4 regions of the Enterobacter ludwigii genome follow, and region 4 is predicted to be linked to each of the others. Evidence: predicted binding sites of a transcription regulator. Region 4 holds the regulator's gene; each other region holds the start of a gene.
What was found. Region 4 encodes PurR, which represses purine synthesis genes. Its sites were predicted from a motif close to CANGCAAACGTTTGCNTG; they were not measured.
Positions count from the first base shown of each region.

Region 1: the regulator PurR is predicted to act here: its motif matches at 1,566-1,583, upstream of purL (phosphoribosylformylglycinamidine synthase).
Region 2: the regulator PurR is predicted to act here: its motif matches at 1,673-1,690, upstream of BH714_RS15160 (NCS2 family permease).
Region 3: the regulator PurR is predicted to act here: its motif matches at 1,993-2,010, upstream of purT (formate-dependent phosphoribosylglycinamide formyltransferase).

Region 1 covers NZ_CP017279.1:2,798,415-2,801,543, reverse strand. Annotated here, with positions in the region: gene mltF (membrane-bound lytic murein transglycosylase MltF) at 1-1,401, opposite strand, end outside; gene purL (phosphoribosylformylglycinamidine synthase) at 1,669-3,129, shown strand, end outside.
Region 2 covers NZ_CP017279.1:3,223,533-3,226,661, reverse strand. Annotated here, with positions in the region: gene BH714_RS15165 (NADPH-dependent FMN reductase) at 1-148, shown strand, start outside; gene BH714_RS15160 (NCS2 family permease) at 236-1,573, opposite strand; gene yieH (6-phosphogluconate phosphatase) at 1,739-2,404, shown strand; gene phoU (phosphate signaling complex protein PhoU) at 2,489-3,129, opposite strand, start outside.
Region 3 covers NZ_CP017279.1:2,042,159-2,045,287, reverse strand. Annotated here, with positions in the region: gene edd (phosphogluconate dehydratase) at 1-59, shown strand, start outside; gene kdgA (bifunctional 4-hydroxy-2-oxoglutarate aldolase/2-dehydro-3-deoxy-phosphogluconate aldolase) at 99-740, shown strand; gene purT (formate-dependent phosphoribosylglycinamide formyltransferase) at 781-1,959, opposite strand; gene BH714_RS09620 (tellurite resistance TerB family protein) at 2,130-2,780, shown strand; gene ptrB (oligopeptidase B) at 2,866-3,129, shown strand, end outside.
Region 4 covers NZ_CP017279.1:1,211,482-1,214,610, reverse strand. Annotated here, with positions in the region: gene BH714_RS05810 (MFS transporter) at 1-708, opposite strand, end outside; gene cydH (cytochrome bd-I oxidase subunit CydH) at 872-961, opposite strand; gene purR (HTH-type transcriptional repressor PurR) at 1,259-2,284, shown strand; gene punR (DNA-binding transcriptional activator PunR) at 2,301-3,129, opposite strand, start outside.

The DNA.
Region 1 (3,129 bases), 1.6 Mb from region 4:
CTGGTTTGCCTCTGCCGCCTCTTTTTCCTTCTCCAGCAGATAACCCACCAGGCTAATCTGATATTTACGGATATTTTCCACGTAGGCGTAGGCTTCATGCCCGCGGGCGTAACCGTAGGTCAGCTTGTTGTACCACGGCTTCTGGCTCAGCAGCGGCAGGCGCTGTTTTACGTCTGACCAGCTGTCCGGGTTACCTTTCGTTTTCGCCGTCAGCGCGCGCGCGTCAAGCATGTGCGCGTAACCCATGTTGTAGGCTGCCAGCGCAAACCAGATCCGTTCCTCTTCAGGCACCGTCTCCGGCACTTTGCCCATCATATCCTGCAGATACCGTGCGCCGCCGCTGATGCTCTGTTCTGCATCGGTACGGTCAGTCAGCCCAAGGCTCTGAGCGGTATTTTTAGTGAGCATCATTAAGCCGCGAACGCCAGTAGGCGAGGTGGCCTGAGTATCCCAGTGGGATTCCTGATAAGAGATCGCTGCCAGTAATCGCCAGTCGATCTCCTGGGCATACTTCTCAAATAACGGCTGCAGGTCTGGCAGCACACTATCGACTGCGCGCAAGAAGCTTCGGGTGTCGACGTAATCAAAATCGTCACCGTGGCCGAGGTATTTCTCTTCCAGACGCGCCAGCGTACCGTCTTCATTGATGGTGTTGAAGAAATCGAGCATCGCCGCAGAGAGGGTCTGATCGTCATCAAGCTGGCTAAACCAGGTCACCGGCTGTTCGTCTGTCACGTCCAGCGCCACCGCGATTTCGGGGTGCACGCGCTGGAAAAGGCTGATCGCGACCGAATCAGCGATGGTGTAGGGCAGTTTTTTATCTTTTACCTGGTCCAGTAGCTCAGTCGTACCGAGCTTAGGATCAACGGTCCAGCTCAGGTCCGGGAATTTCTTCTCCTTGAGCTCACGCAGATCGTCAATCACGACGTGACCCGGGGCGATGGTCAACTGTTGTGCATTAATCGCCGCCAGCGTTCGCGGGCGCAGGCTCCCGACCCGGTAGACCAGCTGTTGCGAAACGGAGTAGTAGGTTGGGCCTGGCTGATAGTTCTTGCTGCGCTCGCTGTTGTACACCAGCCCGGCCGCAAGGATATCGGCATCGTTGTTATCCAGGTCATCAAACAGCTGGCTGATATTCTGACGGACGGTAATTTTGAGCTTCACGCCAAGATAGTCGGCAAACTGCTGCGCCAGTTCATAATCCAGGCCAATCGTTTTGCCGTTAATGTCGCTGTAAATCAGCGGCGAGTTGAGGGTACTGACGCGCAATTCCCCCCGCTCCTGTATGGCGGCGATACGGTTTTCGGCTTTACCGAACCAGGGGATGGAAGGCCAGAGGGCCACTGCCAGCAGCAACGTTACAATGCCGATGAGCAGATAATTAATCTTTAATTTTTTCAATTAGTTAATTCTCTGCGACGCCGGGTGCCTCAGTATGCTGTAGCCATGTTAAGAATAAGGTTTGCCATTGAATGAGCGGCATTTTGCGTAAAGTTACGCCACTTGGCAACAAATTAGAGAGAGAGGTCACATCTATTGTTAAACGTAAACGTTGATTTTATTTCGACGCAAACGGTTTCGTCGACGCTCAGGATTCTCTATAATGACGCCCGTTTTCCCCCCTTGCGCACACTGTAAGCGCCCCGGCGCTTCGAAGACGAGAGACTTATGATGGAAATTCTGCGTGGTTCGCCTGCACTGTCTGCCTTCCGTATCAATAAACTGCTGGCACGTTTTCAGGCAGCCGACCTTCCGGTAAGCAATATTTACGCTGAGTATGTCCATTTTGCTGACCTGAATGCACCCCTGAATGCAGAGGAGCGAGTACAGCTGGAACGCCTGCTCAAATATGGTCCAAGCCTGAGCAGCCATACGCCAACCGGCAAACTGATCCTTGCGACGCCTCGTCCAGGCACCATCTCCCCCTGGTCTTCCAAAGCCACCGACATCGCCCACAACTGTGGTCTGAACCAGATTAACCGTCTGGAGCGCGGCGTGGCGTACTACGTTGAAGCCTCTACCCTGACCGATGCGCAGTGGCAAACCGTTGCCGCTGAGCTGCACGACCGCATGATGGAGAGTGTCTTTGCCTCTCTGGACGATGCGCAGAAACTCTTCTCCCACCATCAGCCTGCGCCGGTACAGAGCGTCGATTTGCTAGGGCAGGGCCGTCAGGCGCTGATTGACGCCAACCTGCGTCTCGGTCTGGCACTGGCAGAAGACGAAATTGACTACCTGCAGGATGCGTTTGTTAAGCTGAACCGCAACCCGAACGACATCGAACTTTACATGTTCGCTCAGGCAAACTCTGAGCACTGCCGTCACAAGATTTTCAACGCCGACTGGATTATCGACGGTGAAGAGCAGCCGAAGTCGCTGTTCAAAATGATCAAAAACACCATGGAAAAAACGCCTGACCACGTGCTGTCTGCCTACAAAGACAACGCCGCGGTGATGGAAGGTTCTGACGTGGGCCGCTTCTTCGCCGATCGCGAAGCAGGGCGCTATGATTTCCATCAGGAGCCGGCGCATATCCTGATGAAAGTCGAAACGCATAACCACCCGACGGCGATCTCGCCGTGGCCGGGTGCGGCGACCGGGTCTGGCGGGGAAATCCGCGACGAAGGCGCAACCGGACGGGGTGCTAAACCAAAAGCCGGTCTGGTCGGTTTCTCCGTCTCCAACCTGCGCATCCCGGGCTTTGAACAGCCGTGGGAAGAAGATTTCGGCAAGCCGGAACGTATTGTGACCGCGCTGGATATCATGACCGAAGGCCCACTGGGCGGGGCGGCGTTCAACAATGAATTTGGACGTCCTGCGCTAAACGGTTACTTCCGTACCTACGAAGAGAAAGTGGAGAGCCACAACGGCGAAGAGCTGCGCGGCTATCACAAACCGATCATGCTGGCTGGCGGGATCGGTAACATTCGCGCCGATCACGTGCAAAAAGGCGAGATCGTAGTCGGTGCGAAGCTGATCGTTCTGGGTGGCCCGGCAATGAACATCGGCCTGGGCGGCGGGGCTGCCTCCTCTATGACCTCCGGTCAGTCTGATGCAGATCTCGATTTTGCATCCGTACAGCGTGATAACCCGGAGATGGAACGCCGTTGCCAGGAGGTCATTGACCGC
Region 2 (3,129 bases), 2.0 Mb from region 4:
GGTAATGAACAAACCGGAATTTATGGGGGGCGTGATTCAGAACAAGGTCGACCCGCAGACGGGTGAAGTGGTGGATCAAAGTACGCGTGACCATCTTTCTGGCCAACTGACCGCGTTTGGTGATTATATTAAGCGAGTGAAAGCTTAAACGTAGCCTGACACCCTCACTCTGGCCCTCTCCCACAGGAAGAGGGCGCAAACACAAAAGCCCTTTTCAACGAAAAGGGCTTTCTGTTTATTTGGCATCAATAAAAACAATCTTCAGCACAAACAGCAGCGCCACAATGATGACGCACGGGCTGAGGTCGCGGAAGCGACCGGTACCAATCTTCATGACGCAGTAGGAGATAAAGCCCAGCGCGATACCTTCGGTGATCGAGAAGCTGAACGGCATCATCACCGCGGTAATAAACGCAGGCACCGCTTCGGTTAAATCATCCCACTTCACGCGCGACAGGCTGGAGGTCATTAACACCCCCACGTAGATCAGCGCGCCGGCTGCTGCATACGGAGGCACCATGCCCGCCAGCGGCGACAGGAAGATCACCAGCAGGAACAGGATACCCACCACAACCGCCGTCAGACCGGTACGGCCACCCACAGAGACACCTGAAGAGGATTCAATGTAAGCGGTAACAGACGATGTACCGATAAACGCGCCGGTGACAGAGGAGACACTGTCAACAAACAGCGCCTGCTTCATGCGCGGGAATTTCCCATTCTCATCCGCCAGGCCGGCTTTGTCGGTCACGCCAATCAGCGTACCGGAGGAGTCAAACAGGTTAACCAGCATGAAGGAGAAAATCACGCCCGCCAGACCCAGGTTCAGGGAGCCTGCCAGATCGACGTGCCCAATGACGGTAGACACGCTCGGTGGCGCGGAGACAATCCCTTTGTACTGCACATCGCCCAGCATCCAGCCCAGCAGCGTGGTGACCACGATGGAAACCAGCACGGCCGCATGAATATTGCGCGAGGCCAGGATAGCGATGATAAAGAAGCCCAGCACGCCCAGCAGCACGTTGTGCGAGGTCAGGTGACCGATGCTCACCAGCGTGTCCGGGTTAGCCACGATAACGCCTGCGTTTTTCAGACCCATCATGCCGATAAACAGACCAATACCGCTGGTAATGCCCACGCGCAGGCTCACCGGAATATTGGCTATCATCCAGTAACGTACGCGGAAAATGGTCAGCAACAGCAGGCCAACCGCGCCCCAGAAGATAGCGCCCATGCCGACCTGCCATGGCAGGCCCATCGCCTGGACGACCACGAACGCGAAGAAAGCGTTCAGACCCATTGCCGGGGCCAGCGCCACGGGCAGGTTAGCGAACACACCCATCAGGATACTGCCCAGCGCAGCGATCAGACAGGTGGTCACGAAGACGGCGCTGGTGTCCATGCCAGCAACGCCCAGAATTTGTGGGTTAACAAAAACGATATAGACCATCGTCAGGAAGGTGGTGAAACCGGCGATCACTTCGGTGCGTGCCGTTGTGCCGTGCTCACGCAGTTTAAACACGCGCTCAAGCAGACCCTGACCAGATGTCTGGGTAGTGTGTTGTTGACTCATCATCAATTTCCGAACAAGGAGGGAAAATTCGTCGCTATCCTATACCAAAATGCGACAATAGTGGCGGTTACAAGATACTTTTTTCATTGATTTTGCTTATACGGCAACGATTGCGTCTCATTAAACTGCCGTACGTAAACGTTAAACTTGTAAAAAGGGAAAGGCATGTCCGGAATTGAAGCGGTATTTTTCGACTGCGACGGTACGCTGGTCGACAGTGAGGTCATTTGTTCCCGCGCGTATGTGACCATGTTCAGGGAATTTGGCATTACGCTGGATCTCGAAGAGGTGTTTAAACGCTTTAAAGGCGTGAAGCTCTACGAGATCATCGACATCATTAACGAAGAGCACGGTGTGGATCTGGCAAAAGCAGATCTGGAGCCGGTCTACCGCGCCGAGGTCGCACGCCTCTTCGACTCCGAGCTGGAGGTCATTGCCGGGGCGAATGCGCTTCTGGATGCGATGACGGTGCCCATCTGCGTGGTCTCGAACGGTCCGGTCAGCAAAATGCAGCACTCGCTGGGTAAGCTTGAAATGTTGCACCACTTCCCGGAAAAACTGTTCAGCGGCTACGATATCCAGCGCTGGAAGCCAGACCCGGCGTTGATGTTCCATGCAGCAAAAGCGATGAATGTTAACGTGGCGAACTGCATTCTGGTGGATGACTCTTCTGCGGGAGCGCAGTCGGGGATTGATGCGGGTATGGAGGTGTTTTACTTCTGCGCCGATCCGCACAACAAACCGATAGATCATCCAAAAGTGACGACCTTCACCGATCTGGCGCAGCTGCCAGAATTGTGGAAGGCTCGCGGGTGGAATATTACTCGCTAAAAAAAGCCGGATAGCGCTGACGCTTATCCGGCCTATAGCGCTCGCAGGCCCGGTAAGCGCAGCAGCACCGGGCATATTAGCGCATCACTCTTTCGGATCTTTACCCGCCAGCAGCTTGTCCAGCTCATCGCCGCCAACGTGACGGAAATCCTGTCCTTTCACGAAGTAGAAGATGTATTCGCAAATGTTCTGGCAACGGTCACCGATACGCTCAATTGAGCGCGCGCAGAACAGCGCGGTCAGGACGCTTGGGATCGTACGGGAGTCTTCCATCATGTAGGTCATCAGCTGACGCACGATGCCTTCATACTCCTGGTCGACCTTTTTGTCTTCACGGTAGATACGTACCGCTTCGTCCAGATCCATACGCGCAAAGGCATCCAGGACGTCATGCAGCATCTGCACGGTATGACGACCCAGCGACTCGAGGCTCACCAGCAGTGGCTGGTGCTGCTGAGAGAATTTCTCCAGCGCGGTGCGGCAGATTTTATCCGCAACGTCACCAATACGCTCCAGCTCGGCGATGGTTTTGATGATCGCCATAACCAGACGCAGGTCGCTCGCCGTTGGCTGACGCTTGGCGATAATACGCACGCAGGCTTCATCAATGGCGACTTCCATCATATTGACGTTTTTATCACCTTCGATAACGCGCTTCGCCAGCTCGCTGTCCTGGTTGTGCATCGCGGTAATGGCATCGGAAAGCTGCTGCTCAACCATGCCAC
Region 3 (3,129 bases), 830 kb from region 4:
GCGCGCTGCGTGAGAAACTCTCCGGTGCGGAGCAGGGCGCAACCTGTATTACGTTTTAAGACGACTTGATTTTATCGATCTGGCGAGAGAAAACTCTGATGAAAAACTGGAAAACAAGTGCAGAAGCAATCCTGACCACTGGCCCTGTCGTGCCGGTAATCGTGGTGAACAAGCTGGAACATGCTGTCCCGATGGCGAAAGCCCTGGTCGCGGGTGGTGTTCGTGTTCTGGAAGTGACCCTGCGTACCGCCTGCGCGATGGACGCTATTCGCGCTATCGCCAAAGAAGTGCCGGACGCGATCATCGGTGCGGGTACCGTACTGAACGCACAGCAGCTGGCTGACGTGACCGAAGCGGGCGCGCAGTTCGCTATCAGCCCTGGCCTGACCGAGCCGCTGCTGAAAGCTGCAACCGAAGGCACGATCCCTCTGATCCCGGGTATCAGCACCGTATCTGAACTGATGATGGGTATGGATTACGGCCTGAAAGAGTTCAAATTCTTCCCGGCTGAAGCTAACGGCGGCACCAAAGCGCTGCAGGCTATTGCGGGTCCATTCTCTCAGGTTCGCTTCTGCCCGACGGGCGGTATCTCTCCGGCAAACTACCGTGACTACCTGGCGCTAAAAAGTGTCCTGTGCATCGGCGGTTCATGGCTGGTTCCTGCGGATGCGCTGGAAGCAGGCGACTGGGATCGCATCACTAAACTGGCTCGCGAAGCGGTTGAAGGCGCGAAGCAGTAAGCGAAGACAGTATGAAAAACGGGCCTGCTGGCCCGTTTTTTTATCCTGCAACCTTCACGTTCGCGGCGGCTGTTTTGGCTCTTGCCACAGCCTCATCCACGTTTTCACCGGTCGCTAGCGCCACGCCAAGGCGGCGCGTGCCGTCAATCTCCGGTTTCCCGAACAGTCGAACCTGCAAGCCTGCACCCATAGCCCCTTCGACGTTATCAAAGGTGACGTTCTGGCTGGTTAATTGCGGCAGGATCACCGCCGAAGCCGCCGGGCCGTACTGACGAATGCCGCCAACGGGCAGGCCGAGGAAAGCGCGCACATGCAGGGCGAATTCAGAAAGGTCCTGTGAAATCAGCGTGACCATCCCGGTATCGTGCGGGCGAGGGGAGACTTCACTGAAAATTACCTCGTCGCCGCAGACAAACAGTTCCACGCCAAACAATCCGTAACCGCCCAGCGCCAGAACCACTTTACGGGCAATTTCCTGCGCACGTGCCAGCGCCAGGTCGCTCATCTGCTGCGGCTGCCAGGATTCACGATAGTCGCCATCTTCCTGGCGGTGGCCAATCGGATCGCAGAAATGGACGCCATCAACGGCGCTGACCGTCAGCAGCGTGATTTCGAAATCAAACTTTACGACGCCTTCGATAATCACGCGACCGGCACCGGCACGTCCTCCCTGCTGGGCATACTCCCACGCTTTATCCAGAGTGCTGCTGTCGCGGATAAAGCTCTGTCCTTTACCGGAGGAACTCATGACGGGCTTAATGAGGCACGGGTAGCCAATTTCGTCGACAGCCTGCAGGAAAGCGGCTTTATCGCCGGCAAAACGGTAGCCTGAGGTAGGTAAGGCCAGCTCTTCAGCCGCCAGACGACGAATGCCTTCGCGGTTCATGGTGAGTTTGGCTGCTTTTGCGCAGGGCACCACGCGCTGGCCTTCCTGCTCAAGGGCGATCAGCGTATCGGTAGCAATGGCTTCAATTTCGGGTACCACGAAATCTGGTTTCTCCTGCGTAATGAGCGTATGCAGGGCATCGCCATCCAGCATATTGATCACATAAGAACGGTGGGCGACATGCATGGCAGGTGCGTCAGCGTAACGATCCACTGCAATGACTTCCACGCCCAAACGCTGGCACTCAATGGCGACCTCTTTACCCAGTTCGCCCGATCCTAACAGCATCACACGCGTCGCCGCAGGTCGCAGCGCGGTTCCTAAACGAGTCATAACAATCCCCCTGAAAAAGTTGCGCGCATTATAAACGTAAACGTTTGCGTCTGTCTTGTTCAGGGCCCGAGAGCGATCAAGAAATTTGCGCTTCTTTAGCCGTGGCAGACATTTCCTGACGCCTGCTCGCTTACGCTGGGAGACATATTCACCGTTAAGTGAGGGAAACCATGTCAGGCTGGCTAAATCAATTGCAATCCATGTTGGGGCAGAAAACGTCGTCATCCGGCGAGCAGGGGCTGAGCAAACTCCTGGTGCCGGGGGCGCTTGGCGGGCTGGCTGGACTGCTGGTTGCCAATAAATCCTCGCGTAAGTTACTGGCAAAGTATGGTACCGGCGCGCTGCTGGCGGGCGGCGGCGCTATTGCGGGTACCGTACTGTGGAACAAATACAAGGACAGAGTGCGGACCGCGCACAGCGACGAACCCCACTTTGGTGAGCAGACCTCGCCGCTGGATCTGCGTACCGAACGGCTCATCCTGGCACTGGTGTTCGCGGCGAAAAGCGACGGGCACATTGATGACCAGGAACGATCGGCGATTGAGCAGCAACTGCGCGAGGCCGGTGTCGAAGAAAGGGGCAGAGCGCTGGTGGCGCAGGCCATCGAACAGCCACTCGAACCGCAGCGTCTGGCGCAAAGCGTGAAAAATGAGGAAGAGGCGCTTGAGCTCTATTTTCTGAGCTGTGCCGCCATCGATATCGATCACTTTATGGAGCGCAGCTATCTCAATGCGCTGGGTGATGCTCTGAAGATCCCACAAGATGTCCGGGACGGGATCGAGAAGGATATTCAGGAGCAAAAACGGGCATTACAGGGCTAACTGCCGCCGTCGCAGCCATGTTTCGCTTGCATCATGCGTGGGTTTTGCCAACCTTATAGGGTGTAAAACTCAAAAGAATGATGACATGCCACCGAAAGCCCGACGTACTCCTTATGCGATCACCACGCATGGCGATACGCGTATAGATAACTATTACTGGCTGCGGGACGACTCCCGTTCCCGGCCAGAAGTGCTCGACTACCTGCACGAGGAAAACGACTATGGCCGCAAGGTCATGTCCAGCCAGCAGGCGTTGCAGGAGCAGCTGTTAAATGAAATGGTGCAGCGTATCCCCCAGCGCGATATTTCCGCGCCCTGGACCAAAAATGGCTATCGATATCGCCATATC
Region 4 (3,129 bases):
AGGCGTTGCGTGGGTGATATCGTGCAACACCGGTGAAATATAGGTGTACAGGGTAAACATGGCGCCCGCCCCCAGTACGGTGGTCAACAGCGCGGAGAGCACCTGCGGGCGCATCAGTACCGACAGCTCTTTGCGGACGTCAGGACGTTCACCAGCGCTGCCTTTCGGCAAGGAGAAGTACAACGCCACCATGGCGATAACACCCAGCACGGCCGTCGCCAGGAACGACATGCGCCAGCCGATCGCCTCACCCAGCCAGGTTGCGGCAGGTACACCGCCAATGTTGGCAATCGTCAGACCCATAAACATGGTTGCCACGGCACTCGCCTGCTTGTGTTTTGGCACCACGCTTGCGGCCACAACCGATCCCAGCCCAAAGAACGCGCCGTGGTTAAGACTGGTCAGAATGCGGGACAACATCAGGGTGGTGTAATCCGGCGCAATCGCGGAGAGCACGTTGCCCAGCGTAAATATCGCCATCAGGAAAATCAGCGCATTGCGGCGCGCGCGGTGTGAAAGCAGAAGCGTCATGAGCGGTGCCCCCACCATCACGCCAATGGCGTAGGCGCTGATGAGCATCCCGGCCGCCGGGATAGAAACATCCACGCCCCGGGCGATAACAGGCAGTAACCCCATCGGGGAGAATTCAGTGGTGCCAATCCCAAAAGCGCCAATCGCCAGGGCAAGCAGGGGAAAATTGATTTTCATGCGTCAACTCCGGATGCCGTGTCATGTCGTGACACAGAACAAAGAAGCCGAAAGCATGACATCAATCACAAAAAATGAGAAGTTAACAAATTGGCAAAAGATTTTTGCCGCAGGCGTAACAATCAGGAAAACTGAGAGGGAGAGAGCTCTCCCTCCGTGTAAATCAGTGCAATGCAGCCGTCAGACCCGCCGCAACAATCAGAGCCAGTACAATAACGGTGGTCACCAGCGAAAACTTCAGATCGTAGCTCATCAATTTTTCTCCTTTTAATCTCCCCACGAAAAGTGAGCCTGCTCATTTTTACACAGTTTAGTTCAAAAATCTTCCTGGATTTAAACTGATAACCACTTTAGCTCTTCCCCTTTTCATCAAGATAGGACAAAATTCCACGCTAAATTTATTAGCGTACCGGCCATTGACCCCCTCCTGACGTCCTGTGTCGTTTTCCCGGCGTGCCGCAATTCAAGATTGCGTGATAAGGGTGAGAGAAGGCAAACGTTTACCTTCAAGTTTTTCAGGAGTTTAGGATATGGTCTGGAGTGACATTTAATGGCAACAATTAAAGACGTAGCAAAACGCGCAAACGTTTCCACTACAACCGTATCACATGTAATTAACAAAACCCGCTTTGTGGCGGAAGAGACGCGCAACGCCGTCTGGGCGGCAATCAAAGAATTACACTATTCACCGAGTGCGGTGGCGCGCAGCCTCAAAGTTAATCACACCAAATCCATTGGTTTGCTGGCAACCAGCAGTGAAGCGGCCTATTTTGCCGAGATCATTGAAGCGGTCGAGAAAAACTGCTTCCAGAAAGGCTATACCCTGATTCTGGGCAACGCGTGGAACAGCATTGAAAAACAGCGCGCTTATCTCTCCATGATGGCGCAAAAGCGTGTGGATGGCCTGCTGGTGATGTGTTCAGAGTATCCGGAGTCCGTGCTTTCCATGCTGGAAGAGTACCGCCATATTCCTATGGTGGTCATGGACTGGGGCGAAGCACGTGCAGACTTCACCGACTCCGTCATCGATAACGCGTTTGAAGGCGGCTATATGGCAGGCCGTTATCTGATTGAACGCGGTCACCGTGAGATTGGTGTGATCCCGGGTCCACTGGAGCGCAACACCGGTGCCGGACGTCTGGCCGGGTTTATGAAAGCCATGGAAGAGGCGCTGATTACCGTGCCGGAAAACTGGATCGTGCAGGGTGACTTTGAACCGGAATCCGGTTACCGCGCAATGCAGCAGATTGTCTCACAGTCGCATCGCCCGACAGCCGTTTTCTGTGGCGGTGACATTATGGCGATGGGAGCTCTCTGTGCCGCCGATGAACTGGGTCTGCGCGTGCCGCAGGACATTTCCGTGATCGGGTATGACAACGTGCGCAACGCGCGCTTCTTTACCCCGGCGCTGACCACCATCCACCAGCCAAAAGACTCGCTGGGTGAAACGGCCTTCAATATGCTGATGGACAGGATCGTCAACAAGCGTGAAGAGTCTCAGTCCATTGAAGTTCACCCGCGTCTTATCGAACGCCGTTCCGTTGCGGATGGTCCGTTCCGCGACTATCGTCGTTAATCTTTTACGGGGCCAGTTATACTGGCTCCCGTAGCCATTCCCGGTTAAGCGTCTCACTGTCTCCCAGGTAATCCAGCAGCCAGGCCATTGCGGGCGACACATCATTTTGTTGCCAGGTGAGGCAACAGGCCGCATCCGGAAAAGGATTTTCCAGCGTCAGTTCAACCCATTCACCGGTGTCGATTCGGGGCCGCGCAAAATGGCCAGGGACCATGGCAACGCACAGCCCTGCGCTGAGGCATGTTGCTGAGGATTCCCAGTCCGGCGCAACCACCCGTCGCTGGTTATCCAGCAGCCAGGTAATGCGTTTGGGCAACGAACGCGAGGTATCTTCCAGCACCAGCGAGGGCCAGTTACGGAGCGTTTCGTCGCTGAGCGGCCCGTCCAGGTCAGCCAGCGGATGATCGCTTGCCACCACACATTTCCAGCTGAGCATGCCCATGTCGCGAAAGGCAAAGCGTCCTCCAACCGGAATCGCCTGCGTGGCACCGATCGCCATCTCTGCCCTGCCATCTGCCAGCGCATCCCATACGCCGTTAAACACTTCCTGGGATACCCGCAATTCGACATCCGAGAAATGGCGATAGAAATCGACAATCATTTGCCGGGTACGTTCCGGTTTTACGATGTTATCCACGGCAATGGAAAGATGTCCTCGCCAGCCGTTAGCGATCTGCTGACACTGTTCGCGGGTGATCTGCATTTTTTTGATAACAGAACGCCCTTCTTTCAAAAACCATGCCCCGGCGGGCGTTAATTCCACATCACGGTGACGCCGTTCAAACAGCGGAACAGCCAGCCATTCCTCAAGCTGACGCACCGTATAGCTGATTGCTGAGGGGACG